Regions from separate parts of the Bacillus sp. C-3-6 genome, predicted to be linked through region 1. Evidence: riboswitches for the same ligand, from Rfam matches in the RefSeq annotation. Region 1 holds a riboswitch; each other region holds the start of a gene.
What was found. Region 1 has a riboswitch for cyclic di-GMP ahead of ACW0JX_RS23265 (WxL domain-containing protein). Riboswitches for the same ligand answer to the same signal wherever they lie in the genome.
Positions count from the first base shown of each region.

Region 2: linked by a shared signal. The riboswitch ahead of ACW0JX_RS05480 (SpaA isopeptide-forming pilin-related protein) and the one ahead of ACW0JX_RS23265 (WxL domain-containing protein) in region 1 are both predicted to bind cyclic di-GMP.
Region 3: linked by a shared signal. The riboswitch ahead of ACW0JX_RS02255 (methyl-accepting chemotaxis protein) and the one ahead of ACW0JX_RS23265 (WxL domain-containing protein) in region 1 are both predicted to bind cyclic di-GMP.

Region 1 covers NZ_CM137247.1:4,520,989-4,532,968, forward strand. Annotated here, with positions in the region: gene ACW0JX_RS23250 (WxL domain-containing protein) at 1-127, opposite strand, end outside; gene ACW0JX_RS23255 (WxL domain-containing protein) at 194-922, opposite strand; gene ACW0JX_RS23260 (hypothetical protein) at 959-1,276, opposite strand; gene ACW0JX_RS23265 (WxL domain-containing protein) at 1,316-3,901, opposite strand; cyclic di-GMP riboswitch class I at 4,054-4,142, opposite strand; cyclic di-GMP riboswitch class I at 4,214-4,302, opposite strand; cyclic di-GMP riboswitch class I at 4,374-4,462, opposite strand; gene ACW0JX_RS23270 (ATP-binding protein) at 4,708-5,928, opposite strand; gene ACW0JX_RS23275 (ATP-binding protein) at 5,925-7,178, opposite strand; gene ACW0JX_RS23280 (catalase) at 7,361-9,391, shown strand; gene ACW0JX_RS23285 (alpha/beta fold hydrolase) at 9,407-10,216, shown strand; gene ACW0JX_RS23290 (LTA synthase family protein) at 10,426-11,980, opposite strand, start outside.
Region 2 covers NZ_CM137247.1:1,056,583-1,068,562, reverse strand. Annotated here, with positions in the region: gene ACW0JX_RS05480 (SpaA isopeptide-forming pilin-related protein) at 1-5,640, opposite strand, end outside; cyclic di-GMP riboswitch class I at 5,701-5,793, opposite strand; gene ACW0JX_RS05475 (TetR/AcrR family transcriptional regulator) at 5,966-6,502, opposite strand; gene ACW0JX_RS05470 (hypothetical protein) at 6,834-7,217, shown strand; gene ACW0JX_RS05465 (CPCC family cysteine-rich protein) at 7,291-7,557, opposite strand; gene ACW0JX_RS05460 (hypothetical protein) at 7,554-7,997, opposite strand; gene ACW0JX_RS05455 (DUF975 family protein) at 8,178-8,831, opposite strand; gene ACW0JX_RS05450 (PH domain-containing protein) at 9,031-10,482, opposite strand; gene ACW0JX_RS05445 (PH domain-containing protein) at 10,475-10,951, opposite strand; gene ACW0JX_RS05440 (hypothetical protein) at 11,031-11,198, opposite strand; gene ACW0JX_RS05435 (TetR/AcrR family transcriptional regulator) at 11,201-11,782, opposite strand; partial or broken gene ACW0JX_RS05430 (YjcZ family sporulation protein) at 11,938-11,980, shown strand, end outside.
Region 3 covers NZ_CM137247.1:436,717-444,717, reverse strand. Annotated here, with positions in the region: gene ACW0JX_RS02260 (non-ribosomal peptide synthetase family protein) at 1-3,033, opposite strand, end outside; gene ACW0JX_RS02255 (methyl-accepting chemotaxis protein) at 3,171-4,913, opposite strand; cyclic di-GMP riboswitch class I at 5,049-5,133, opposite strand; gene ACW0JX_RS02250 (anaerobic C4-dicarboxylate transporter family protein) at 5,416-6,729, shown strand; gene thiE (thiamine phosphate synthase) at 6,846-7,505, opposite strand; gene thiM (hydroxyethylthiazole kinase) at 7,520-8,001, opposite strand, start outside.

The sequences.
Region 1 (11,980 bases):
TCTCGAATTTAATGAATGCTTTTGAGTCTAATTTCCCGCCATCTTTCTCAGCTGCAAATGCAGACGTTCCTACTGATACTGATGATAATGTTACCGCTCCAATTAATGCTATTTTTGCTAGTTTCATAGTTTTATACCCCTTTATGATTATTTTTAAAATTCAGTCATTCTTAATTTTAAATCTTGTATAAGCTTAGTTTGGTGTATCTTCTAAAGTCCAAGTTAACTCAGCTGAATATTTCGCACCTTTTTCTTTCGCTGTCGTACCTGGTACGAATAAGCTCACACTCTTTTTACCTTGTTCTGTTCCTTTACCGAATGCAGTCGTCCAATCACCCATACCTTTATTCTTTGCGGCAGTAGTAATTTCCACCGCATCTCCACCTGGAGCTAGCGTTACTTTATTTTTAAATGTTGTAGGTGCATATTGTGCATCAGTTACAGAATTTACAGCTGGGTTACTTAAGCTTAAAGCTGCATTTGTTAACTCACTATTACCACTTTTAAATTGTGCATTTTGCTTTACTTTCAATTTCCATCCTGCATTTGTACCACGGTTATCTGTTACAGATACGAAGTTAGGTACTTCAACTGTTTTGCTCCCTTGTTTCACTTTATCCAATTTTGCAAAGTACGTTTGATCATTACCAGAGATAACTTGCTCGCCGAAGTGTAAGTTAGAAACGTAGTTAATACTTAATGGACCTTTTGTTCCTATTTCATGGTCACCAGGGTTCTCTGGTGTAACTTTTTCATTTGGATTTTCTGGATTGTTTGGATCTGTTGTGCTTGTATCTTCAATAAACGTTACATCTGTTTTTGATTTCATATTTGCTTTCTCTTCCGCAAATGCTGAAGTTCCTACTGCTGCAACTGATGTTAATGATACTGCACCGATTAATGCTAATTTTGCTAGTTTCATATGTACCTTCCCCTTTTCTCTGTTTTCATCTATTTTTTATTTTGAATACACTTGCTTTCCCCTAATTCTTTTGAATACATATAGAGATAAAACAATCGAAAACAATCCTATATATTGTTTGAAGTCCCGTGTCTGGCCTCCTGTTTTCGGTAAATATTTATCTCCATTTTTATTTTTATCAACTGTCTCTTTTTTTGTATTTATCTTTGTCGGATCAGTTGATGTATTTGGTGTATAGCTATTCGAAAATGTAATACCCGCTTTTGAATTCGTACTTGTAGCCGTTACTACATTTGCCATAAGAAACGGCACACATATAACTGTGGAAACGATAATACCAACTATTTTTTTCATTACTCTCTCCTTTCTAAAATTTATATATTTCATATATTTTTAGAGAGGAGCATCGGTTAATGTCCATTCTAGCTGTCCAGCATATTTAGTATTTGCTTTGACATTCGGCCCTGGTTTTACTTGTAAATGAATTCCTTCGTTTTCCTTCCAATTTAGTGAAACCTCCTCGTCGTTTTTAGAAATATACGAGAATGCTTCTATACTAGAGGTACTTAAAGGTGTATCCTTTCCATTTCGTTTGTAAATCAATGCTCCTGTCAATGTGTCATTTTGTGCTGAAGTTAATGGTGTGATTTCCTTTACATATACACTCCATTTTTGCTTTTTAACACGATCATCGGTTACCTTTAAAGGATTTGAAATCGTCTTCGGTGCGTATGTCGTTGTTTTCGATGGAATTGTTAAATCTCCAAATGTAATTTCTTTTGGTACGTCTACTAACTTTAAAGTCCCATCAACGACAGTAACCGGCACTTGAATCTCCGCTTGTACACCTTGCTTCGTTTCAATTACAACCGTTACAGTATGATTCCCTATTGTTTTGGTATCTGGAATATTGATTAACTTCACTACTGATATTGGTTTATCTACATCCAAATTCGTATCTACAGATAAATCTGTCACAAATTTAGAAATATCCATTTTTGTTAAATCTGTTCCTTGCACTACTTTTTGTGGGACTGGTTTCCCAGTTGGAATACCTTTATACCTTATTTTTGCGATTCCATCTCGATTACTATCTTGTCCATTCTTATCGCCATCTAAATAATTTTTAGCTGACACCGGTATTTCAAGATAACCATCTTTGTAATATTTCATTACATTAGCACCTTTTACAGGAGAACCTGTAATTGTCATTTCATAAATTTTCCCGTTGAATTCTTCTGTTTTTAGCGCATTTACTTTCGCAACCGCAGTGACTTTATTGTTTGTCCTGCTAATATCAAAGAAGCTACTTACATCATCTCCACTCTCCACATCTTGAATGGAAACATCATTCACAGTAAAATCCTTATTCACTTCACTTTCTAATACAAAAGATTTCGCATAGTGAATCTCTTTCGATTGAGCAGGCATATTTTGATATACCTTATAAGAAAGTTGACGGGAATTATCTTCCACAATATCTCCTATTACACTTGGAGCTGGAATTTCAATTTGTGCAATCGCTAATTGGTCGTATGATACATTAACACCTGAAGCATTTAATCTAACTTCTAGCGGTAATTCTGTTAAATTATCAAATGTAATTGTCATATCTGCTTCTGGAGTAGCTACTGGACCTGCTGTTCCAGAAAACTCGATTTTATTATTCCCTTTGTCTTGATACCTAATTGAACTCGTATCATACACGTATAAATTCGTTAAATGACTACCATCATTACGTAACGTTACATTTTTATAACTATTTATCCTTTTGAAATTCCACATTGCCGTTAATGGTACTTTTTTACTTGTTCCGTGTTCATAAAATTCAAAGGAAGCATTATAAGTTTGTCCTGACCTTCCGTTCCCATATAATTGTAAAAAGTTTTTTGCATCACCTTTAGTTATTGGTGTTTTAACATCTACAGATGAAGCTGTCATAGAGTGAATATTAATACGGACATCAATCCATTTCCCTTGATATTCACCAGCTTTTTTTACTAATACGTACTGTTCTCTATTTGAATTTCTAAATGTATATTGACTTTGACCAGTTCTGTCATTGCTACTACCCTTTACCTCATATGTTACTTGTGGGCTCCAAACAAATCTAAAAGCATATTTACCCGAGATAGAAGGCCCTTCACCTGTTCTATTATTTATTACCTTTACATTTGGATATTTAAGAATACTTGTAACAGGACTAGCAGCTAGTAGAGATTTGCTCTTTAATACCTTCTCAGCTTGAATAGCAGGTAATTCCTGATTATTTTCGTTTATCCTATTGCTCTCTTTTAATTCATTTTCCTTTGGTATGAGTTCTTCATTAACCTTTTCTTTCGCTAAAGTCTTCGTTTCTTTTGGAACTTCAGCATTAGTAGAATTTATTTCTTGTTTTTTATTTTCTTCCGATACTTTCACTTTTTCACTTATTTCTTTTTTCATAACTTCCTCTGAAGCCTTTGGATTTTCATCAGAAATGTCTACATTTAAAGCCTCTTTTTTCTCTACAACATGTAGAGAAGGAGATTCAATTTTCTTTTCATTCCCTTCAAACTTCACTATCGGTTCAAATTTGTACTCTCCAGCTTTTTTCATTTGAATGACTACATATACGTCACCGATAAAATTACTTTGTTCATTCTTTTCAATTTTTACAATGTGATCTTCTGTTACTGAAATGTTTTGAATCGCTTTATTGTTTTCGTTCATTTTTTTCGTTTCTGCTTCATTGAACAGCTGTTCATTAGATAATTTCAGCTCGATATTAGCATCTTGTTTATTTGTATTTGTAATCTTTAATACTACATTTTCATCAACTTTTATTTCTTCTTTATCCATATGAACGATAAAACGTCCTTGCTCGTCGTTTGTAACCGCATAAACTTTCGTTGCAGAGTAATCTAGCACACCAACTTGCGTAAATAATATTCCTCCAGCGAGAAGTATACGCCCAAATTTACCTATTTGATTTTGCAATGTACTTCCCTCCCTCACTTCTTATGAACCGAATATTTCGAACATTAAATTTATTATTCAGCTAAATTTACAATCATAATGTGTATTCCTAGAAAATAAAAAGCCTGGTTGCCTTTTCGATTTTCATACATCACAACATGTGTGAAAATCCAAACTGCAACCAGACTATCATAGTAATTTTCATTACCTTAGACTCTTAGCTTTGCGACCTATCCTTTCGAACAGTGTGCCCATTTATTTTTTCTTTTTGAGACAATAAAAAATCTGGTTGCCTCTTCGATTTTCATACATACAACTATGTGTAAAAATCCAAACTGCAACCAGACTATCATAGTAATTTTCATTACCTTAGACTCTTAGCTTTGCGACCTATCCTTTCGAATAGTGTGCCCATTTATTTTTTCTTTTTAAGACAATAAAAAATCCGGTTGCCTCTTCGATTTTCATACATACAACTATGTGTGAAAATCCAAACTGCAACCAGACTATCATAGTAATTTTCATTACTTTAGACTCTTAGCTTTGCGACCTATCCTTTCGAATAGTGTGCCAAAAATAGGTATTTATTTATCGTGTTTTGAATATACCATTAAAACCCAAAAAAGAAAATAGTTTTTTTAGAAAAAAACAATTAATTTTTATAGTCTAAATTTTTTACTGGAAAATCCATAATAAAAACTAAAAAAACATTTTGATCTTAGAAATACATCATACATTCTTTATCGATAAAATGAGATTTTTACTATCCACAAATAGCAAGATAAAATAGAAAAACATCACTTATTTGGAAGTGATGTTTTTTCTATTTAATGCAGTGGTAACATAACCTCAACCGTCGTTCCAACCCCAACTTCACTTTCAAAACTCATTTTACCGTTGTGGTCTTTAATAATTTTTTCTGTAACTACTAAACCTAGACCAGTTCCTGTTTCTTTCGTTGTATAAAAGGCTTCATTTAACTTTGGAATTTTATCTTTCGGAATGCCGCATCCCTCATCTTTCACTTGAATGATGATTCCATCTTTTACAGTAACTTTAATCGTAATTGTTCCGCCAACTGACATTGCTTCAATTGCATTTTTAATTAAATTAAAAAAGACCTGTTTTAATCGTTTTTCATCACATGTAATTGATGGTAAGTCTTTACTGTAAATACCTTGTATGTAGACTCCTTGTTTTAAAGCAGGCTTTTCCATAACTCGAATAACATAAGAGATAATTTCTTGTATGTTATGAGTTTCTGATTCTAGTGATTTAGATTTCTCAAATCCACTAAGTTCTGTAGCAATTATATGAATCCGATCTACTTCTTGTTTCATAATATCACTATAAATTTTATCCTCTGGATGCTTGTCTGCTTGTTTATTCACAAGTTTTTTTAAGTTTGCTAAAGGTCTTCTAATCTTATAACCAATAACCGTTGCCATCTTTCCAACAGCTGCTAGTTTTTCTGTCTGTTTTATTTCTTTGTCCATCATCTCAAGCGTCCGAACATAAGACTGAACCCTCAAAAATATAATCCAACATATGATAGTAAATACGCTATATAATGCCATTGGGATTAAAACGAGAGAAGATTGAATAATGATTCCTGTAAGAGCATACTTTCCGACAAGTATCGCTGGAATTAACCAGAAATATCTTTTATTCACAAAGATTGGTGCAAACAAAATAAAAAATCCTTCTACTATATTTCCACCGTCAAATTCTGCATCGCTACCATAATAAATCATAATGTTATGGATAAAATCTAATACATTATAGCCAATTAGAATAATATACTTTACCGCAAAAGCATTCTTCCATTTCATAAAGTATATCCCAACGCAAAACAATACCACCATCAAAAAGTAAAGCCATAAACCTAAACCATCTTCAAACTCTCCTACACCTTCTTGCTCTCCACCGATTAACGGTACGATAAATTCATAGGCAAGATCATATACAAAAAATATAATGAAAAATAAACTTAAAAATGCTTTCAGCGCCTTTATTTCTTCGTTTTTAAATATATAGCCTTTATTCATATGGTAACTCCTAGCTTTTCTTCCACTTCGATTTCAGTATTTCCACACTTCTTTGGGAGAATGATGTCTATTCTCGTTCCAGTATCTCTTTCACTTGAAATATGCAGCTCACCAAGGTGCTCGGCGACAATTCGATTCGCTACCGTAAGTCCCAGACCAATTTTATCCTGTTTCGTTGTATAAAAGGGCTCTGTAACACGAATTAAGTTTTCTTGCTTAATACCATGACCATTATCGATTATACTGATTATTACATATTCTTTTCCTTTATCTTCTAATTGCAAATGTAATATGCCACCTTGTTCCATTGCCTCTAAAGCATTTTTTATCGTATATAAAAAGACTCCTCTTATTTTTCGTTCATCACATTCAATTTCTATTGTTTTTTCTTCCACATTAGAAATAAACTGCACGTTTAATTCATTCATTTTTTCGCGAAGACTTGTTATTACTTGTAATACAATTTTTCCTACATCATGTTTCTTATAAATAGAAGGTTTGCATGTAGCAACTTCCATTAACTCACTTATCATATTATTCATATTTTCTATTTCAAAAATCATACGTTTATAAATAGGATCCTCTTCATGCTTCTCTCGTTGTAATTGCGTAAATCCTTTTAATGAAGCGAGTGGATTTTTAATTTCATGTCCAACCGTCGCTGCCATTTTTCCGATTACTGCTAATTTTTGCGATTCACTAGCAATCGCAATACTTTCCTTTACAGCTGAAAGATATTGTAAAAATCGGTTTAAAATGATATACGCCGCAATTAGCATAAGTGTATACATAATAAGATACATAAATGCTTTTACTTCCTCTAATACAAATAAATAAATCAAATATTTTCCTACAATAGAAGAAAGTAAAATCACATAAAATTTTTTATTTAAAAATATGGGTACAAAGAAAATGAGAATAATTTCTATTATATTTATCGCATCAAACGCCGCCTTATTATAAAAAATATATGAAAATATATTAGCGATTTCTATCCCTATGTATGCAAATATCCATGCATATTTAACAAGGTTTGCCTTCTCTTTTTTCATTAAATATATATTCACGCACAGTATTGCTACTCCGCAAATAACTTGCCATACTATGTTGTATCCCTTATCCATTATTGATTTATCGTCTAATACGATTGCATAGAAAATTTGATATACAATAACAATGACATATAACACCCATAAAAGGATTTTTGCATTCTTTTCTTCTTCTTTATATGATAGAAAACTTTCTTTCACTTCAACACCCCTTCAAAATAATATCTCGAAGAATACCATTTATTATAATAAATGATTTTCATAGACAAACAAAGATAAATCGAACATTTGAGGAAAATCATCCCAACGACGCAACATCTTCATGCTATATACAAGCATAAAAAACATAAACAATAATACGTATATTATGGGAGGTGTTTTTTATGGACGGCAAAAAAAATAAAAAGACAGAACAACTCCAATCTTTCACGCGTGAAAATGAAGGAAAGGAGATGACAACAAATACAGGTGTTAAAATTTCAAATGATGAAAACTCTTTAACTGCCAGTGATCGTGGCCCTACCCTTCTAGAAGATTTCCTTATGCGAGAAAAACTTTCTCACTTTGACCGTGAACGAATTCCAGAACGAGTCGTTCACGCACGAGGATACGGAGCACATGGCATTTTTGAGTTATATGAATCTTTAGAAGAGCTAACAATGGCCCCCTTTCTACAAGACCCTTCAAAAAAAACACCGCTTTTTATTCGTTTCTCTGAAGTAGCTGGATCAAAAGGAGCAAATGAAACGAATCGAGATGTAAGAGGATTCGCCGTTAAATTTTATACAGAAGAAGGAAATTTTGATTTAGTAGGAAATAATATTCCCATTTTCTTTATTCAAGATGGCATTAAATTTCCTGATCTTATTCACGCCCTTAAACCAGAGCCACATAATGAAATTCCACAGGGTCAAACAGCACATGATACTTTTTGGGACTTCATCGCCAACAATCAAGAATCAGCTGCAATGATGATGTGGATTATGTCCGATCGTGCAATTCCAAGAAGCTTTCGAATGATGCAAGGATTTGGCGTTCATACATTTCGTCTAGTTAATAAAAATAGAAAGTCACGATTCGTGAAATTCCACTGGAAGCCAAAGCTTGGCGTTCATTCGTTAATTTGGGATGAAGCACAAAAACTAGGTGGTGCTGACCCAGATTACCATCGCCGTGATTTGTGGGAAAATATTAATGCTGGAAACTATCCTGAGTACGAACTTGGCATTCAAATTTTAGAAGAAGAGGACGAATTTAAATACGACTTCGATATATTAGATGCAACGAAAATTTGGCCTGAAGAAGATTTTCCCGTTAAAATCATTGGGAAAATGACCTTAAATCGCAATGTAGATAATGTATTTGCTGAAACTGAACAAGTGGCACTACACCCTGGAAGTATCGTCCGTGGTATTGACTTTACCAATGACCCTCTCTTACAAGGTAGACTCTTTTCTTATACAGACACACAATTAGCACGCGTTGGTACAAATTATCAAGAACTACCGATTAACCGTCCAATATGCCCATTTCATAACAACCAAAGAGATGGTGCGTCTAAATATATAATCGACAAAGGAAAAGTTGCCTACCATAACAATTCCTTAGCAAATAATTCTCCTTATACTGTACCTGGAACAAATGGGGGATTCGTTACATATCCTTCTACTGTATCTGGTCATAAAACAAGGGAAACTGCTGCTAGCTTCAAAGACCACTTCTCTCAAGCTCGTTTATTTTGGAATAGTATGAGTCACGTCGAAAAAATCCATATTATGCAGGCTTTCTCCTTTGAATTAGGAAAAGTCAAAAGTAAATCTGTCCGCCAACAAGTCGTGGATATGATTGGACATATTAGTACAGAATTGGCTACTTTAGTTGCAGAAGCTCTCGGAGCAAAAGTCCCAAATGTGCAAGAATCCAACGTTACAAAATCATCTCCAGCACTAAGTATGGCAAATACAACCTTTAGTCCTAATACATTACGAGTAGGTGTCATTGTTGCAAATGGATATGATGGACCAAGCGCACAATATATAATAAATCAGTTCAAACAAGTAGGTCTTCAACCAGTGATCGTTTCCGAACGATTAGGCATAGTGCAGGGAACGCCAAATGGACAGTGGGAAGTAAATGATACTTTCTTAACAGGCTCACCACTCCTTTATGATGGATTACTTCTTATTGGCGGAAAGATGGATGATCATTTTCTTAACAAAGCAAGTTCATTTGTCGTAGAATCATATAATCACTTTAAGCCGATTGGCTCCTTCCAAAACGGCTCTTCTATTATTCAATCTTTAAATATCGAAGGAAAGCCTGGTGTTTTAATAGAACAAGACCCTACGCGACTAGCAAATGAATTTATTAAAGCTATGACAAAACAACGCTTTTGGGATAGAGCATATTCATAAAATAGGGGGGAATTTATGTTTGTTACTGTCGAGAAAGATGTGCATATTTTTGTGCAAGACGTTAATCCTGGTCCAGGTAGTAAGACTGTTTTCTTCGTTCACGGATGGCCTTTAAATCATCAAATGTATCAATATCAACTCAATGTTTTACCAGAGCATGGCTTTCGCTGTATCGCCATGGATATACGAGGGAATGGACAATCTGATAAGCCATGGACTGGTTACACGTATGATCGATTAGCCGATGATATCGCAATTGTTCTAGAAGCACTCCAAGTAGAGAACGCTACATTAGTCGGTTTCTCAGTTGGTGGTGCTCTTTCTATTCGATATATGTCTCGCTATAATGGGCGCCGCATTTCTAAGCTCGCATTAATTGACGCTGTCTCTCCCTCTTTCGTTAAAAATCAAGAGTCCCCTTACGGTGTACCGAAAGAACAAGCAGATGCTCTCATTAATCAAATGTATGCTAATTTACCAAAATTTTTAAATGATGTATCTTTATCCTTTTTCAATAGAAACTTAGGAGCTGCAACCCTTGAATGGTTTTCTTATCTCGGTATGCAGTCCGCTTCTTATGCCCTTATCAAAATTTTACAAGCAGCTGCAAATGAAGATGTAACGAAAGATTTAAATAAAATTAACGTCCCAACAAAAATCTTCCACGGCGTTCACGACCAACTAATTCCTTACAAAAGTGCTGAACTTACGCAACAACGAATTAAAAATTCTCAGTTACATGCTCTTACAAATAGTGGTCATGGTTCACCAATCGATCAAGCGGATGAATTAAATAAAGAACTGATAAAATTTTTACAAACATAACAACTGCAATATAAGAATGAAAGTTAACATAATCGTTTTTTATAAAACATAAAATTCACACATTTCTCACAAATACACAAATAAAACGATTATATTTTCATATATACTAAATGTACAAGTAATACTCCCTAAACCCAGCTTGTCTGGTTACCCCGTTAAATACTATGAAAAAAGAACTTGTATCGTTATACAAGTTCTTTTTGTTTCTTTTATTTAAAGAGGATATCTTTACTATATTGATTTCCAACGAGTAAATCATATTGAAGCATTTTATATTGCTCTAACATTTCTTTTTGTTTCTTTGTTAAATCATTGATTACTTCTCCATTTTTATCAACTTTTAATTCATCTCTAAGCACTGGTATTTCCTTGTAAAGTTCCGATAAAAATTGATAAAATAAGGATTTATTTAATCCTGCATAATCAAAAATAAGATTAGAAAAATGAATTGGGCTTACTAAACCTAAATTATCATTTGGCATATCAAAGTTTGCATACATTAATAGCGGCGTTTGCGCCATCGCTAAACGTTCGCTCGGTGTTTTTTCATTCGTTATATACCCATTTTCTTTATAAAAAGATTTATTTGTTCCTAATGATGGAAGATGATCTCCAAAGAATACTAATAATGTAGGTCTATCTAAATTATCTAGTTGCTCTATTAAATATTGAAGGGCCTCATCTGAACGTCTTAATCCTTCTGTATACGTCTCTAATTCTCCCTTTGATTCTTCATTTTCTAGACCGCTAATTTCTATTAGGTTTTCACCAAATCGGCCTTCTGTAAATGGAAAATGATTTTGCATCGTAACTGCATGAATAAATGTTGGCTGTTTTTGTTCCTCTAACTCAGCAATTATCTCTTTACTCATCGCTAAATCACTAATATAATCTCCATCAATATCCACATTTTCCATCGTGTCCTCTGCATTAAACTTATCAAATCCTAACACCTTATATACATCGTCACGTTTAAAGAATGTGCGACCAAATGAATGAATTGCACTTGTATAATAACCTTCTTTTTTCAACGCCGTAGGGATTGATGGAATTTCTTTCTTATTTGTAATAACCTGCTGATATGGTATAGAACCTGGCTTTAACAAACTCATTGAATAACTTGTTAATGCCTCAAATTCAACGTTCGCCGTATTTCCCCCAAATGTAGGAGAAATAGTTTGTCCACCAGGAAAGTTTTCTATATAATGATGTAAATTTGGTACAGGATCTTCACTAAAAGAAAGGTTAGTTACTTTCGTCGGATCCCAAAACGATTCACTCATTACAAAAATAATATTCGGTTTCTCTTTTTTCTTTTGGCTCCCTATATTTCCACTATATTGTTTTTTTATATCGTTTGCTATTTGAAGCATATTTTCTTTAGAATAATTTTTTGGTTTTTCCATAACTGTTGTATCTAAATTGCTAATAAACCCAAGTACAAAACCATTTGAAGCATAGTTCTCATTTTGATTCCACAAAACAAAATCTACACCTGATTTTTGAAATACTTTATTCATAAATGTATTCGCAAAATTACCGTACGCATATAGAACAAAAATAGATCCTACTACTAATAAGGCTCTTATTCCTAGATGAATCTTTACATTTTGAATATTGCTTCTCATATATATCCCTGCAACAATACAAGCTACGATACTTAAGATAATGACAAAAATATAGCTCCAGCTAAAATAGTCCATCACCATCGGTATAACAGATTGCATATGCGTAATTTGTGTGAAATCAGAAGGATATAACGGA
Region 2 (11,980 bases), 1.8 Mb from region 1:
ATCTATTTTTGTAATTTCTACATTTCCCGTATCTACCATTTCATTTTCTATTTTTAATGATAGAACTTCTGTCATTCCTTTTTTGATTTCAAACGATACTGGTTCTGTTAATTGTTTGTAACCTGGTAAGCTTTCTTTCTCTACTAATTTGTACTTTCCTACAGATAAGTCTGAGATTTTTGCTTTACCATTTTTATCTGTTTTTACTTCCGTTACTACTTTGCCTTGTTCGTCTTGTACTTCGAAAACTACGCCTTCTAATACTTTTTGACTATCTTTATCTACTTTTGTAATTTCTACTGAACCTTTGTCTAACTGTTCATTCTCTACTTTTAATGATAAGACTTCTGTCATACCCTTTTTAATTTCGAATGATACTGGCTCTGTTAATTTTTTGTAGCCTGGTAAATTCTCTACTTCTACTAGTTTGTAACTTCCTACAGATAGATCTGAAATTTTTGCTTTTCCTTCTTTATCTGTTGTTACTTTCGTTACTACTTTGCCTTTTTCATCTTGCACTTCGAATGTTACGCCTTCTAATACCTTCTGGCTGTCTTTGTCCACTTTTGTAATTTCTACTGAACCTTTATCTAACTGTTCATTCTCTACTTTTAGTGATAAGACTTCTGTCATGCCTTTTTTAATTTCAAACGATACTGGTTTTGCTAATTTTTTATATCCTGGTAAGCTTTCTACCTCTACTAGCTTATATTTTCCTACTGGTAAATCTGAAATTGTTGCTTGTCCTTCTTTATCTGTCGTTACTTTTGTTACTACTTTATCTTTTTCATCTTGCACTTCGAATGTTACGCCCGCTAATACTGCGCCACTTTCTTTGTCCACTTTTGTAATCTCTACTGAACCTTTATCTAACTGTTCGTTCTCTACTTTCAATGATAAAACTTTCGTCATACCTTTTTTGATTTCGAATGATACTGGTTCCGTTAATTTTTTATAACCTGGTAAGCTCTTCGTCTCTACTAATTTGTATTTTCCTACTGATAGATCTGAAACGTTTGCTTTTCCATCTTTATCTGTCGTTACTTCTGTTACTACTTTGCCTTTGTCGTCTTGAACTTCGAAGACTACGCCTTCTAATACTTTTTGGCTATCTTTATCTACTTTTGTAATTTCTACTGAACCTTTGTCTAACTGTTCATTCTCTACTTTTAATGATAAGACTTCTGTCATACCCTTTTTAATTTCGAATGATACTGGCTCTGTTAGCTTTTTGTAGCCTGGTAAGCTTTCTACTTCTACTAGTTTGTAATTCCCTACAGATAGATCTGAAATTTTCGCTTTTCCTTCTTTATCTGTTTTTACTTTCGTTACTACTTTGCCTTTTTCATCTTGCACTTCGAATGTTACGCCTTCTAATGCCTTCTGGCTGTCTTTGTCCACTTTTGTAATTTCTACTGAACCTTTATCTAACTGTTCATTCTCTACTTTTAGTGATAAGACTTCTGTCATGCCTTTTTTAATTTCAAACGATACTGGTTTCGCTAGTTTTTTATATCCTGGTAAGCTCTCTACCTCTACTAGCTTATATTTTCCTACTGATAAATCTGAAATTGTTGCTTTTCCTTCTTTATCTGTCGTTACTTTTGTTACTACTTTATCTTTTTCATCTTGCACTTCGAATGTTACGCCCGCTAATACTGCGCCACTTTCTTTGTCCACTTTTGTAATCTCTACTGAACCTTTATCTAACTGTTCGTTCTCTACTTTCAATGATAAAACTTTCGTCATACCTTTTTTGATTTCGAATGATACTGGTTCTATTAATTTTTTGTAACCTGGTAAGCTCTTCGTCTCTACTAATTTGTATTTTCCTACTGATAGATCTGAAACGTTTGCTTTTCCATCTTTATCTGTCGTTACTTCTGTTACTACTTTGCCTTTGTCGTCTTGAACTTCGAAGACTACGCCTTCTAATACTTTTTGACTATCTTTATCTACTTTTGTTACTTCCACATTTCCCTTGTCTAACATTTCGTTTTCTACTGTTAAAGCAAGAGATTTTGTCATGCCTTTTTCAATTTGGAAAGTAATCGGATCTACTAATTGTTTATACCCTTTTGGTGCCTTTACTTCTACTAACTTGTATGTGCCGACTGATAAATTAGTAACTTGTGCTTGTCCTTTTTTATCTGTCGTTATTTTAGCGACTACTTGTCCTGCTGCATCTTGAATCTCAAATACTGCATCAGCTAAAGCATCTTTATTTTCTTTATCTACTTTTGTAATATCTACATTTCCTGTATCCACTAATTCATTTTCTACTGTTAGCTTTAGCGCTGTTACTCTACCCTTTTCAATTTCGAATGAAACTGGCTTTTCTAGTGGTTTGTATCCTGCCGGTGTTTCTACTTCCACCAACTCATACTTCCCAATAGGTAAATCTGAAACGTTTGCTTTTCCTTCTTTATCCGTCGTTACTTTCGCAACTACTTTTCCTTTTGAATCACGTACTTCAAATACAACATTTTCTAATGGAGCTTTACTATCTTTATCTATTTTTGTTATCTCTACATTCCCTGTATTCACCATTTCATTTTCTACTTTTAATGATAGAACCTCGGTCATGCCTTTTTTGATTTCAAATGATACTGGTTTTTCTAGTTTTTTATAACCAGGCAAACTTTCTACCTCTACTAATTCATACTTTCCTACAGGTAAATCTGAAACATTTGCTTTTCCTTCTTTATCTGTCGTTACTTTTGTAACTTCATTCCCCTTTTCATCTTGGACGATGAATGTTACTCCCGCTAACGGTGCTTTATTATCTTTATCTATCTTTGTTATCTCTACATTTCCCGTATCTACCATTTCATTTTCTATTTTTAATGATAGAACTTCAGTCATGCCTTTTTTGATTTCAAATAATACTGGATCTGTTAGTTTCTTATAGCCTGGTAAACTTTCTTTCTCTACTAATTTGTACTTTCCTACTGATAGATCTGAGATTTTTGCTTTACCATCTTTATCTGTTTTTACTTCCTTTACTACTGTTCCAGCTTCATCTTGCACTTCAAAGACTACGCCTTTTAATGCTTTTTTGTTGTCTTTATCTACTTTTGTAATTTCTACTGAACCTTTATCTAACTGTTCATTTTCTACTTTCAATGATAAGACTTCTGTCATACCCTTTTTAATTTCGAATGATACTGGCTCTGTTAGCTTTTTGTAGCCTGGTAAACTTTTCGTCTCTACTAATTTGTACTTTCCTACTGATAAATCTGAGATTTTTGCTTTACCATCTTTATCTGTTTTTACTTCTGTTACTACTTTTCCTTGCTCATCTTGCACTTCGAAGACTACGCCTTCTAATACTTTTTGACTATCTTTATCTATTTTTGTAATTTCTACTGAGCCTTTGTCTAACTGCTCATTTTCTACTTTTATTACTAAAGCTTTTGTCATACCTTTTGTAATTTCAAATGGTACTGGTTCTGCTAGATTTTTGTAACCTGGTAAGCTTTTCGTCTCTACTAATTTGTACTTTCCTACTGATAGATCTGAAACGTTTGCTTTTCCTTCTTTATCTGTTACTACTTTTCTTACTACGCCATCTTTCTCATCTTGGACTTCAAATTCGACACCGGCTAATACTGCCCCGTTTTCTTTGTCCACTTTTGTAATTTCTATATTACCTTTGTCTACCATTGCATTTTCCACTTGTATTGGGAATATGCCGTCCCCTGTTACATTTACTTCGAACTCTGTTTCTTTTAATTGGTAGCCTTCAGGTGCTTTTGTTTCTTTTAAAATATATTTTCCTGGTGCTAACGGTTTAGAGATTGCCTTACCATCTTTATCTGTAACAATATGTTCGACTACTACACCGTCTTTTACTATATCAAACTCTGCATTTGCTAATGGTTTCTCACCATTTTCCGAATCAATTTTCTTTACTTCAATTTGACCCTTTTGCATAGTATTTTTAATTTCAATTGTTTTTGTTTCTCCAGCTTGAAGTGTAACCTCTACTGGACTTGTTAATTTTTGATATCCTTCTGGTGCTACTGTTTCATATACTTTATACGTCCCAGGAGCTAAAGTTTGAGGTACTGAAAAACCTTTTTCGTCCGTTTTCAGTTTTGCAACAACTTCATTTGCACTATTTCGGACTTCAAATTCGGCAGCTTTTAACCCTTTGTTCGGATTCTCAGAATCTATTTTATGAAGCGATACTGTACCATCTTTTGGAGCTTCAGGCGGCGTAATAGTTACTTCTTTTGATGTTAAAGTTTTATCATCAAAATGTAATTCCGCTTTATTAGGAATCTTCTTATCTACGTAAGAAGATAAGTCTGCATTATTTTTGATTTTCGCCTTGATACTGAGATTAATTATCTGGTCTTCATACGACTTATAGTCAAAACTCTCACCAAACGTAAATGTTACTTCACTTCTTTGTTTATCTATATTTAACGTTCCTTTAGAAGTAATATCTTGGCCATTTTGATCATACACTTTTGCCTCTAATACTTCTAAAACATCTTCTAAATCATCACTAATTACCATAGATGTGTATTTAGGAGGATCGTTCGGTATGTGTGTACCAACTTGGTATTGAATAACTTGATCCATTTTTGTTAACTGCTCATTCTCTACAAGCTTGCCATTCTCATCAACTATATTTTTTTCAATGCTAGGTGGATTATTGTCACCTGAACCGGATCCTCCCCCACCACTTACAAATACTTGTCCTACTTTTTCTTCAGTTTTAATATTTTTACCTTCTAATTTCACAGTATTTTTATGAGGCTTCGCAGCAGGATTTGTAACCTTTGTTTTATATCTTAAAATATAGCCTTTTGAACTGTCTGGAAACTCAATTGTAAATCCAGCCTTTGTTGCATTAATTTTAATGTTAGATAAATCTGCTGGCTTAATATTTGTTGGTGCATAACCATCTTCAAATACAGCCTCTTCTAATACTACGCTGTCTGTAATTAACTCATGTCCAGGTCCTAATGTATCTGTTAATTTAAGATCTTGCATTTCTGTTCCAGTTGCATTTACATATACAAGCCAATCAGCAATCGAAGGATCTTCTTGATTATAAGAACCCCATTTCAATAGATTATCTGTATTGGGCTGTGGCTTCGGTCTCTCTGTCGTATTACTTACATTTACTTCTTTATTAACGATTTGACCATCAACGTTAAATTCTAATGGAATTTCTTTAACACCATCATATGCTTCTAAACCAAAGTAGAATTCTACGAATAAAGAACCTTTAATGTTATTCTTTCCTTCTACGTAATCACCCATAGTACACGTTAATAGACCCTTTTTCATCTCACATGTACCAACTGTTTTTCCTTCAGCATCTTTTAAAGGAAAACTCATATTCATAAGGTCTTTTCGAAACTCTTTTGGCATATCAATTGTGAATTGATCTCCACTTTTTATTTTTTCTTTAGCTGACCACTTCACTTCTACTTTCATACCATCTGAGGCTTGATACGGTTCAGATGTCGTGCCATCAGTACGGGAAATATTAATTTCGTCCACTGGACTTTTCATCACAGCAGCTTGAATAACTGGAGCCCACACATTCAGCACTGAAAATAATACTAGAAAAACTAATGAAACCATTGAAATATGCCTTTTAGTACTTTTCATTTGCATAGTTCCCTCCTATTTTTTTATATTTATATAACAAAAAAAGACCGTCCGGTTGCATCAAAAATGTGCAACCAGACGATCTTAGTAACCAATATGTATTACCGTAGACTCTAAGCTTTGCGGCCTATCCTTTCGAATAGTGTGCTAAAAATATCTTTTATTCTTTTTTTGTTTCATTTTCCTCTTAAACCAAATATTACTATACCGTCTGGACGGTTATAATTCAATACTCTATAAAATTGTTCTATTTTTCTAATAAAAAAAACAATTCACCACTACATTAAATAAGTAATGGTGAATTGTTTTCGCATTATATAGTTCGTATATTCTATTTATATGAATTACTAATAAGAGCTTGAATCACTTTTTCTCTTAACTCGGGGCTTAGTCTGCCAACCCCTAAATATTCCGAATACCATAATCCATCTGCTGCTAATCTAATAATTGTTGCACAAACTGAATCTATCTCATCGTTTTCTATATTCTTTTGCAGTTGCTGAAATGATTGTTGTAATGGCTCAAGTAATTCAGGTTTTAACATGAATGCTGCCATCATACTACTAGACAACTCTTCTGTTCTTCTCTCATTACTTAATCTTTCCTCTACAAAAGAGCGAACCCATCTCCCTTTCCTCTCTGAGTCTTCCGCTACTTTATTGTAAATAGCGCCCTCATTATCCTCTATCCCTCTGACTATCATACCTTCTATTAAAGCTTCTTTATTTGCAAAGTGATACAATAATCCACCTTTACTTACACCCGCCTCTTTTGCCACTGCTTCTAAGGTTAATTTAGCAACCCCTTTACATTGCACAATTTGAGAAGCGGCCGCCAAAATCTTTTGCCGCGTTATGCTGATACTCATTCCTTTTTAAAACCCCATTTCTACTAAATTTATATAAATACGAATCTTATTTTTAATATTGTTGATTACTACTAAGTATTTTCTTTATACAACAAAAGCTGCATTACCTTTGAATTTTTAGTTACTTATTCTATTAAAAATTTCCATATCATTCAATATGATAACATCAAATACATAACATTGACTATACATCTATACTTTTATATTCATCGAAAATATATCCATAAACACGAAATGTATAAAAATTGATTATCCTTATACATCTAATCTATAATTTAAAGAGGTTTATATTTTCATAAAAATAAAGTGAAATTTTATAAGGATGATTCCATTGAAAAAATTTTCTATTAGTTATTTAATATGCTTACTGTTTTTTTCTATCATTGTGAATGTTTTACAGTATACAAGCGTTCCAAATTATGCGGATTCATGGGGGCCGATTTGGGTATCTATTATTATGCTTTCAATTCTTGGAAGTATTCCTGTTCTTATCGCTTGTTTAATAGGCGAATTTTGTTATAGAAAAATAAAAGGAAGTCACGAATTAAAAATCGGTATTCCTTTATTTATAGTGTTAGGTATTTCCTACAATCATTTCTTCTTTATGTTGTTTAACGACCGATATTTTCTATCCTTTAATTTAGAAGCCTTTTTGGAAACAGGCCTACCTATTACGTTATCATCTTTATTATTTTACCTTATAAGACGCCGTTAATTCTTTCATCATTACATAAAAAAATGTTATTACTCTTGTTACATCGAGTAATAACATTTTTATTTAAATCTATTTAACTAATTTGCTTCCAACTAGTATCCTTCACATCTTCGCTAGTCGGCTTTCTAACTGATTTCACAAAACATTCCTCGCAAGCACCAAATGCAATGAAGTTTTTCTGTGCTTGTCTTAACGAGACTTCATTTGCCCCGCCTTCAAAGTCAGGATCGTTAAACTGTACCTCATCATCTTCCCAGTAACATATATTACAAATTTCATATGTACCTGGTGGTTCTTCTTCTATTGTTCTATACCCGCAGCACGGACATGTATATTTCATTCCGTTACTCCATTATTCATTTCTTTTTTCTCCCATATATTCCGGCCCATAAAGAATGTAACAGCGCAAATCATAGTTATTACCATGAAAGTAGTATTAGAATCCTCATATGTAGTTGGAATTCCAATCGTTACAGAAACAATACTAAAAGCTAAAAGTAAATATAATAATAAAGATAGAATATAGCTTAGTTTAAATCGTAAAATGATACCTCTAAACAATAGCTCACCAAGTAGACAGCCACCTAAAATGATAGGTACTCCGAAATATAATGTAAGGACTCCCATTTGCGCAGTAGATTGAATTATCTTACCGATTATGTTCGGCGAAACCAGCTCACTATTGTTTCCCATCCTATCATATAAATCAAGTGCCGTTACTGAAATAAAGAAACTTAATATAGAAAACGAATACGGTATTAAAAATTTGCTCACTCTCATTCACCTCACTTTTTTTGTTTCACATATATTATTCATTACTTTCACAAAAAAAATAGCCCTCTATGCTAAAACATAGAGGGCATAATTTTTATATAAAAACCTATACCTTATCCTGAAATCCCCCCTAAACAGAACATCTAAACTATCTGTGCCCTATATTCTTTAGGGGATAGGTGGTTATTAGAAAGTAGTGCCTTCTTTTTTATAATATTCTTTTGAAATCTCTTCATAAAATGCGGCTGATGTCGCGTAGAAATACGGTGCTAACCATAAGAAACCGATTCCTATAGTAAGAATACTTAATATGAACCAGCCTAAGAAACTTAAGCATAGTAAAAAGTAATCCATTTTATGTCCATTCATCATATGACGACTCTCAGTAATCGCTTGATTCGCTGTATATTCTGGATGATCATTCAAAATAAAATATGTCATAGAATAAGAAAATGATTTAATAATACCTGGAATAATAAGAAGTAATGTCCATAGAGTCAAGTATACATACATTAGTAAATATGTTAAAAACGACTTCATCAACTTACTTCCATCGCTAAACCATCTAAATATATGACCAATGCGAGCATCAGTCCCACGAATTGCATTTAAAACAAGATAATAGGCACCTATTGTTAATGGACCAATAACAAGCATTACTATAATACTTACTGTAAGTGAATCACTTGCCTCTTCCCAACCCCAAAATATCGAGAAAATACCTGTTGTTAGCATTTCAACAGCTCCAATAAGGATTCCAATTAATAAAGTTGCCCCTACCGCTAATCCCCATCTTCCTTTTAATGCATCAAGTGCTTCTCTTTTCAACTGACTTATCATATATAACCTCCTAATACTATTTATATTTTAGTATACCATTTATATCAAAAATTCCACAGATTTCCCTGAAATAGAAGCATACTCCTTTTTGCATACGTATTAATACATGTGTGCTGTAGTTGTACTAATATATGGATTAAACGACTCTTTTCCCTATAACAAAAAAGCTTGCCCTTCAGAATAGGCAAGCTTTCTCAAATTATTCCTCACTGATTCTCTTCTTATACCAATCCTGCATTCTCTCCGCATCTTCTACTCTCGTATGCTCTAATTTGTAACTAGATGATGCACTAGAAAACTTATACGTACATAAATCCGCTCGGCGCTGGAAATATGATTGTGTCTTCTCCATTGATTGGACATGTCTTCTTCTAATAAGTCCTGTATATTTTCCGACGCTACGATAGACAAGTGTAATTTGTTCTCCGTTAACACTGTAACCATTTGTTTTAAATGTTGCGTATCCAAGTGTAAAGATGAGGATCGCGAGCGGAATTAATGCCCACATGATGAAGTGCTTTTCAGAGTATATACTTATTCCAGTAAGCGGGATTGCGAGCATAGCGAAAAAGATAAAACTATCAATGAGATAACGGCGCAATGCTGCTTTTGGTAATGCAATAATGTTTGCATTCAGTTCGTATGGTAATTGTAAATGGGCGAGTAACTGTTGTACTCGATCTTTTCGAATGATTGGGTGCAGTGTAACCTTTTCTTTTTCGTCACTCATTCCTTTACTTTGAATGACTTCTACTTGCACAGCACAATAACCGAATGGTTGGCGTAAAATACTTTCTTTTATCGTAATACCTTGAATACGATGCAATTTTAGTACGAGCTCTTTTTTCTCAAGCAATCCTTGCGAAATGCGGACTTCGTCATTTCTTCGATTCACTGTGAAATCGCCATGTTTTAACGCGTAACCGATTGTAGATATAATCCAAGAAAGAACGAGTAACATGGCTACCATGAAAATCCAGCCATATATATCATGTTCCATTACATACGACTTTACGCCATTCTCTATCCATTTCGGAATGTACTCATCTACTTGGTGATAAACGAAAAAGATTAAAGAGAATAATAGTCCAAATTGACCAGATGTAACAGATGCTAATAAAATCTCTTTCCAAGTTAATTTATATTCTGTCGCTTGTTTTTCTTCTGTAACAATTTCTTTTTCTACTACATTTTCTGCTGCTTCGTCTAATGTTCCTTCTGCTTTCACTTCTGGAGTTGGCTCATTTAGCAAAGTAATAAGCTCCGCCGCTTCTTCTGCCGTAATACCAGCTAAGCTAACTTCTGCTTCATCGCCCCCACCAGCTGTTTCAATCTGAATTTTTTTCAAACCGAGCATTTGATATAGTACGTTAGAACTTGTATTAATCGTTTGAACACGTTCTTTATTTAAGTAGCTCTCCTTTTTCACGAAGAGACCTTTTTTCACATGTAATACGTTATTTTCAACCCAATATGTTGTGTAATACCATTTTTCAAATGCTGAAAAAACGGTGAGTAAACCAAATGCTGCGGGAATTAAATACCAAAACGGGAATTTTCCGTTTAAGCTAAACATGAAAATAATGAGTGGTATAAAATCTGTTATTTTTAATTCTAATAACATCGTGATTGGATGCTGCCTCTTATACATCCTCATCACTCACTTTCGCTAATTCTGCGATTTTCGTTTTCAACATTTCTGCTTCATACATCGTTAAGCCTGGGATGCTATGAGAAGTTGCTGCTGTTGAAATGTGTAATTCTGCTAAGCCATATTTTCTCATAATTGGTCCTTGTTCAATCGTTACGTGCTGCACACGAATCATCGGTACTAATACGCGCTTTACGACCAAAAGACCATGCTGAATTTCAAGCTCTTCTTCATTTAGTTGGTAGCTGTAATAACGTTGACGTAGTTTCGGGAATAAGAAGTACGAAAATGGTGCGAACACAACTGTCAGCCCAATCATTACATACAAAATCCACGCCCACCAATCAAACTTTATCATGAGGAAAAGGTAAGCTAAAATGACGAGTATACCGATCCCTTCTTCAATCACAGCACGAACTTTCCACACCTTGACCATGTCAGGGTGAATTTCATTTTTCAATGGATCCATGTAACCACTCCAAATCTAGTAATCTAATATATGAATACTCTTAATCTACATTTTACATAACTTTACAGAAAATTGAAATTTAATCTTCTTTCTTCTCAGGAATAAAATATCCGAACCAAAGTAACCAAATGAAACCGATTAACTTCATCCAACTTCCATCCGCTTGAAAAGCTTCAATCATACCTGGTATTTTATAAATCCCAATAAATCCAAGAAAACCGAGCCACCAGTTTTTTTGCATTTTCATCTTTACTCCTCCTTCATGACGTTTTTCACATTTCGAATCCAAATTTCTTTATACTTTAAATGGAATCCCATGAGCATATAGTTGCTCATATTATCGATCACAAGCGCTAGCGTATGAGCATTTTCTTCCGTTTCATGTTGTGACACAACGCACAGTCTCGCGCCTTTCTTCAATAAATCGTGGAAACCATGTAAAAAATCCTCTTGTATTTCAAATAAACGTTTCTGGTACTTTTCATTTCGCGATGCAGTTACGATAAATTCATTGATAACGCGTAGTATTCCTTCTTGCCCTTCATACTCAGAGAGCATATGTAAACCATCTGCGATTAGCTTTTCTGCAAAGTTTTCTTTCGTATACTGCTCTTTATCGAAGTAATTTGCAAAATGATAATCAGAAAAAATCTCTTCAAATAAAAAATCAACTAACGCTTCTTTAGAAGAAAAATGATAGTAAATAGCCGGTTTTGAAATACCTACCTCTTTCGCAATCATGGAAAGACTCATCTTCTCAATGCCGTGTTCTGCCATAAGTTTAAACGATGCCTCTACAATGTTCTGCGATGTTTGTAAATTCTTCGTCATATTGTACCTCACTTATTTTTACTTACCGGTCGGTAAGTAAATTATAAAACAAAACGAAATGATTTTCAATTTAGTTAGCACTACAGAAGGTGTTTATTGGAAAATACAGAAAGTTATAAAGTAAAAGCAATATATAGCAATAAGGAGGATATCATATGGGACTTGGTGGTAATGGCGGCGGTGAAGCGGGAAAAGCTG
Region 3 (8,001 bases), 1.1 Mb from region 1:
CAAACCATTTTTCATTGCTTCACGAACAATGTTTTCCGCTTGTAGTTTACTATTTGAATATACATTCTCTAAGTCTACACTGTAATTAAAATCACCAGTTTTCATGTATGTATCCCATTGATCTACCGCTAATTCTAACGGGATACCAATTGTAGAAATAAAATGGAATGTAGCACCTTTCTCCGCTAATGCTAGCATACGGCTAGTTCCTTGGACATTTATATTTTCAAATTGTTTTACATCTCCAAAATGTCTTACATCTGCACCGCAATGAATTATCGTATCCATCTTAGAACTGATGAACATAAATTCTTCTTCGCTCATCCCAAGATACTCTTCCCCCAGATCACCAGCTACGGCCTGTATACGCTGTAACCATTCTTCACATATATCACTAAAGTAGCCTGTTAATGTATCTATAATTCTTTGTTGCACATCTTTGGTTGGTCTTACTAAACAATAAATAGTAGCAGATGTATCTCTCAACAATTCATATAATATGTGTGATCCTAAATAACCAGTAGCTCCTGTTAAAAAGACATTTGAAATCTGGTTTTCTTCCAAAACGTTTGCATACGTGATAGTATCTGGTTCGTGAATCACTTTATATTCACGAAATACTTCTTCTTTGTCTACTTTTACTTCTCGCTCAATTCGAGCTAATCCATATATCGTTCTTTCTTTAAAGAAATCTTGAATTGTTAAATGTGAAAAATCTTCTTTTAACAATGTTAAGACTCGTAATACTTTTAATGAATGTCCACCAATTGTAAAGAAATCATCATGCACTCCAACTTTTGAAATTCCTAATACTTCCGCCCAAGCGCGCGCTATTTGTTTCTCTGCTTTATTAGAAGGTGCAACATATTCTTGTAGACGAACCGGTTCATACTTTTCTTCTAACTGAGCTAACTTCTTAACATCAATCTTTTTATTAGGTGTAAGTGGTAATTCATTAATATAAATTAGTTTAGATGGCACCATATAATCTGGTAATTGCTCTTGTAACTGATAAACTAATTCTGGTATTTCTTTTTTATTTAAAGTTGTATAGAACGCGATTAAATATTGGCTACCTTCCTTACTCTTCTTAGCAAACACAGCATTTTCTTTTATATTATGATTTTGAGAAATTTTACTTTGGATTTCTCCTAGTTCAATACGATGTCCTCTAATCTTTACTTGATCATCTTTCCGATGTAAAAATTCTATATGTCCATCCTCTAACAACTTAACAATATCACCTGTTTTATATATATTAACTATAGGATTAAAAGGGTTCTGAATAAAAGCTTCAATTGTTTTATTAGGCTTATTAAAATACCCTTTTGCTAATCCTACTGAATCTATATATAATTCACCAGGTACACCAATTGGACAAAGATTCATATTCTCATCCAAAATCATAACTTGATAATTAGCACATGGTTTACCAATGGGAATACTCGCAACATCCTCATTTAACTGACTAGGTATTTTATAGGTTGTCGTCACTACAGTACATTCTGTCGGTCCGTATACATTATGAATTTCAACATTTGTACCTATTCTTTCTCTCCACAATTTAATAACCTCTACAGGCAACATTTCACCGCCAATCGCAATTCTTTTTAGGGAAGCTAGCTTATATATATCTTCTTCTGCTAAATAAGTTGCTACTTGTCGAACAAAAATTGTTGCTAATGCCAAGATCGAAGTTGCTTTCACTTTATAGATTGCATTTGCAAATGCTTCTACAGACAATCGCTCTTCCTCTAATAATACATACAAGTTTCCTCCGCAGAATAAAGAAGCAAATGACTCCCATACAGAAGCATCGAAACTAAAAGAAGGAAATTGGGCAAATACATCCTCTTCTGTCAATTCATATTGCTTTTGCATCCAAGTGTACAGATTAACAACCCCTCTATGTGCTAACATCGTTCCCTTTGGATTCCCTGTTGAACCAGACGTATAAATCATATAAGCTACATCATCACAATGAATAGACAACTTTACATCTATATCTTCACAAGTTTCACTATCATACATTGAAACTGTTTGAACTCCATCACATGTTATAGGCGTCTCTTTCATCAATATAACTTTCGCTTGGCTATCTTGAATAATGTACTGTATTCTACTTTCCGGATAATCTGGATCAATCGGAACATACGCTGCACCAGCTTTTAATATAGCTACCATACTTACTACTGTGTCTATGCTACGTTTCATAAATATTCCAACATAGTCTCCTAATTGGACGCCATTTTTAATTAACATATGAGCTATTTGATTACTTTTTTTATTTAGCTCCTCATAAGTTAAAGTACCTTCCCTTGAAGATAAAGCTATACGATTTGGAAATTGAGTAACAGTATTATAGAACATATCGACGATACTTTTCTCAGGATATACTGCTGTCGTATCATTCACTTGACTATAAAGTGCCATCTCGGCCTCTGTAATAATATTAAAATTCTTTATATAATTATTCTTATTTTGTGATGTACCAATTAAAACACCTTGTATTTGTTGTGCATAACGAGTAATCGTTGTTTCCTTCCAATTAACACTATTAAATATTATTTCTACACTTTGCATATTTTTACTAAATACAAATTGTAATGTATTCGTGTCTTGTAGCTCATAATATGTTTCACCAATAATAATAGGTGACATTTCATATAATGTATTACCGTTTTGAAACTCTTCTATTTCTTCCTCATTCATTTCTTTAATTTGTTCCAGTTGCTCTTCAATCTGTAAATTCAAACTTTCATAGGAGAGAAAATTAGAAACTTCAATAGTAATCGGAAATAAACTTCCTCTTACATGATAAAGCACGACAATATGTTTTTCTTTAGAAATATGATATAACCACGTTGCAGTCGCTCCTATTAAATCTACAATATGAGTCAAATTTGGAAATAGTTCAGTTTTCCTTTTTATCCTAAGTTCCGTTCCTTGCACATCTTTAGGTATTTTAATACTTCCTTCTACTTTCCCTAAAAATTCTTTTACCATCTCATTATAAGAAATTGCTAATTTCATATTTATGTAAATTCCTCTCTTAAATATAATAAAGGTGTGAAAATTCACACCTTTTTCATCCCTTATTAACGGGCAGATTCGTTCAATTCATAATCAGTAGCGGAGATATCCCCTTTGATTAGAATTGAACTTTCTCCTTATTCGCTTTTAAACTCACCAATAAGCTCTTGTAATTCCTGAGAAAGCCAACTTAAAGAAGTCGCTAATTCTGCAATATCTTGTACTGATATTTCTTGCTCTTTCATGCTTTCTTCAACATTACTACTGCTGTTGGCATAAGTGTTTGCAATATGTGATAATTCATTTACGACTTGAACGATATTCTGGCTATTTTGTAAAATGTCACTCGAATTACCCGAAACAGCTTTTACTTGATCTGTAACAGATTGCGCTGATTTGGAGATTTTTTCAAAGAAATTCCCACTACTTTGAACAAGTGAAATTCCAGTTTCTACTTCTTTTGAACCTTTTTGCATTGAAACTACAGCATCTTCTGTCTCAGCTTGTGTTTCACCAATTAATTTCGCTATATCTTTAGCAGACGCTTCCGTTTGTTCTGCTAATTTTCGTACTTCATCAGCAACAACTGCAAACCCTCTCCCCGCTGCTCCAGCACGTGAAGCCTCAATAGAAGCATTTAAAGCTAATAAATTTGTTTGATTTGAAATACCTGTAATTACAGTTACGATATCACTAATTTCTTTTGACCTTGTTTCTAACGAATAAATGATGGAAGATAAATCTTGTACTGCATTTTGAATTAAACTCATTTGATTAATAATTTGTCCAATCACTTCATTACCTTCAATTGAATGTTGCTCCATACCTTCAGAAGCAACCGCAACTTGTTTCGCAGCCCCAGTTATCTCTTCTACCTTATCTTCCATTCCATGTACAATCCCTAAACATTGTTGTACTGAAGTTTTTTGAGACTGTGCCCCTACTCTTAAACCTTCAATAGAACTTGCAATCTCTTGAACTGCCATGCTGTTTTCCTCTGTACTCGCCGACAATTCTTGTGAAGAAGAAGAAACTTGCTCAGCAGTTTGCCTTACTTTATCTATAATCCCTTTAAACTTTTCAATCGTGTTATTGAAATAAACATTAATAATTCCAATATCATCTGGTCTTTCTTTTAATTTAATACTCAAGTCACCTTCACCAATTTTACGTAACCCTTCTCGTAAATCTTTTAATGGCGCTAATGAGTGACGCACGATAAAGAATTGAGTAATAGTCGCAATCGCTAATGAAATAATGATAAAGAGTAAGCCCTGTATCATAAACTTCTCTTTTGTAATAGGAACAATGGAAGCATCTAAGTCAGCCGCAATAATTGCAACAATATTGTTTTCTCCATCTGTAATTGGTTCTAATATTGTCACCCACGAACCTATTTCATCTTCATATACTTCTGTCATTTGGGCCTTTTTCGTATCAATGACTTTATCGTATGCCTTCATCCAATGAGCGGGTTGTTCATAATAATCTCCCGGCTTTATAGGGAACGCTTTTGTTAACTCTGTAGTCAAACCAACGAGTTGTAATTCTCGCTTTTCATTCGGCTTTGCTCCTGTAACATACGTTTGTCCAACACTTTTCAATTCTTTTGACACTTCATCTAATTTCTCTGTTAACTTTTCTTTTTTCACTTTTTCGGCTGTAGGATCTTTCGCCATGTCTCTAACTAATTCTACATCCAATTTTTTCAATACTATTTCTCCTGTTTCAATAGACTGCCTTTCAAATAAAGACATCATACTATTTTGAAACATGTTGAAACTTAGTGCACCCATACTTCCAACAAGTGTCAAAATAACTAATACGGTTAATAAGACGTTCTTTTGAAGGAACGATAACTTATGCCAATATTTTTTCATTAATATCCACCTTCCTTAATTAACATAAACAAAAAAAACAAAATATATGAATATTTTGTTTGAAAATGTTTCTCAATATGTTCGAGAATAAAAAAAAGCCAATGTAAAAGCATTGGCCAAGACCAACCCTATCCGTCCGGTAACTGGCTAGCGTAGCCTTTCGACCTTAGCTCCTGTAGTTTTGCGTCCTCATGTTTCCATCAGTTTGCCTTTCTCGCTGAACGAGTTGAACGATATGGGAGTTCTATGAGAATTAATTTATTCTCTTTCAAAGATTACAACATATAAATCAAAATGTCTACTTATTTAGAGATATAAATACAAATTTTTAATGCATTGCTTTTTCAAAATAATTTCAAAAAGTACGTGAATGTTACTTTTTTTGTGTTATATAATAAAAAATGTATAAACAACAAGGATTTCTTCGGGTATTTATTTAATTTCCATTCAAATTAAACTATTCGAATATATCTTAACTAATGAATTTCGGAGGTAGTTTATCATGTTTTGGCTACAATTTCTTACCTTGTTACTCTGTATTTTTATTGGTGCACGCCTAGGCGGAGTTGGTTTAGGAGTAATGGGTGGAGTTGGTATGGCAATACTCGTTTTTGTCTTCCACTTACAACCAACCGCGCCTCCTATCGATGTAATGCTTATGATTTTGGCAGTAATTACAGCCGCTGGTGCTTTGCAAGCTGCTGGAGGAATGGACTATCTTGTTCATCTAGCTGAAAAAGCATTGCGAAAAAATCCAAAGCGTATTACTTTTTTTGCTCCAATTGTTACTTATTTATTCACACTATGTGCAGGTACTGGTCACGTTGCCTATTCTGTACTTCCTGTTATTGCAGAAGTCTCTCGTGAATCAGGGATTAGACCGGAACGCCCAATGTCGATTGCCGTAATCGCTTCTCAGCAAGCAATTACAGCTAGTCCAATTTCAGCTGCCACAGTTGCTCTTTTAGCAATGTTAGCTGACTATAAAATCACTTTATTAGATATTTTAAAAGTGAGTATTCCTTCTACTTTCATTGCTTGTATGTTAGCAGCATTCGTTGCTAGTAAGATGGGAAAAGAATTAAATGAAGACCCTGAATACTTAAAACGATTAAAAGAAGGAATGATTCCTAAGCTTGAAGAGAAAAAAAAATTTGTAGGTGTAAAGGGCGCAAAATTATCAGTTATCCTTTTCCTTGTAGGAACCTTCCTTGTTGTACTTCTTGGTTCATTTGAAGCACTTCGTCCAGGATGGATAGTTGATGGGAAGTTAGCCCGTCTTTCCATGCCGAACACAATTGAGATGGTTATGTTAACTATCGCGGCTCTTATTATTATTTTCTGTAAACCAAATGTAGAAAGCATTGTGTCTGGTAACGTCTTTAAAGCAGGGGCAACAGCAGTTGTTGCTATTTTCGGTATCGCTTGGATGGGAGATACTTTCTTTAATGGAAACTTAAATATGATTCAAGGATCCATTCAGCATTTAGTAACAAGTGCACCTTGGCTATTTGCCATCGCGCTATTCATTCTATCTATTTTACTGTACAGCCAAGCAGCAACAGTACGTGCCTTAATGCCACTTGGACTATCCCTTGGTATTCCACCAGCGCTACTGATTGCGATGTTCCCTGCAGTAAATGGATATTTCTTCATTCCGAACTATGGAACAATCGTTGCTGCTATTAACTTTGACCGTACCGGTACAACAGGTATTGGTAAATACGTATTAAATCATAGCTTTATGATTCCAGGCTTAATTGCAACATTTACTTCTATCGGAATTGGAATGCTCTTAATTTCAATTATGTTTTAAAGAAAAAGCACAAACCTTTATTTAAAAAGGTTTGTGCTTTTTTAATCAAACGTTTGTTTAAATTTTTTGGGCAGTCTACTTCTCGATGTAGCACTTAAAATACTACATGTCCTTTTCTACAAACTTCTCTTTACTTCTTCAGCTAATTTTCTCGTACTTTCATACGTAGATTCAGCTAAACTAATTGCTGAAATAACTGAAACACCGTCCGCACCCGCTTCTATAACTGCCGCTGTATTTTCAATTGTAATCCCACCAATACCAACGATTGGCACTGTAATTCCTTGTTCTCTAAAATAAGCTAATCCTTTCGTTCCTTGAACAGCTTTCGTATCTTTTTTCGTACTCGTTGGGAAAATAGGTCCAACGCCTAAATAATCTGCTCCGTTTTCGATTGCAAAGCGTGCTTCTTCAATTGTATGAGCAGATACACCGATAATTTTATCTCCCATTTTTTCACGAACAGATGTAATTCCTTCATCATCTTGTCCTACATGAACACCATCTGCATCTAATTCAATGGCTAATTCTACATCATCATTTACAATGAAAGGAACACTATATTCCTTACAAAGCGTCTGCAATTCTTTTGCAAAGCGCACTCTATCTCCTCCGATTAAAGAACCTTCCCCCTTCTCGCGAAACTGAAAAAGTGTCACTCCACCATCTAATGCTTCTTTCAATACAGCTAAAGGATCCCTCGTGCAGTTATTACTTCCCATAATAAAATACACTTGTAATAACTTAGACATCTTCTTTGTTTCAATGCGCATCATGTGTTTCATCCCCCTTACTCTAACTCCTCAATCTTTCCATACTTCTCAATATCACCAGCAGTAGTATTCGCTAACTGATTTAAAAATTCAATTTGGAAACTACCAGGCCCTTTTTCTACTGTTTTAACAGCTGCCAGTTCCGCAGCTACACCATAAAACGTTAATGCGGCTACTGCTGCTTTTACATAATCTTTTTCTACTGCTACAAATGCTCCTATTACAGAAGTTAGTAAACAACCTGTTCCCGTAACTTTCGTTAAAATAGGGTGACCGTTTCGAATAACAATAGTTCTCTCTCCATCTGTAACAACATCTTCTTTTCCAGTAATGACCGCAACTGTATTTAGTTCGTCTGCTGCCTGCCTTGCAATACTTACAACATTGCCATTTCCAGTACCAGCGTCTACCCCTTTAATTTCCCATTTCTCATTAATAACGTTTGCTATTTCAGCCGCATTGCCGCGGATAATTGCTAAATCTATTTCGGCTGGAATAT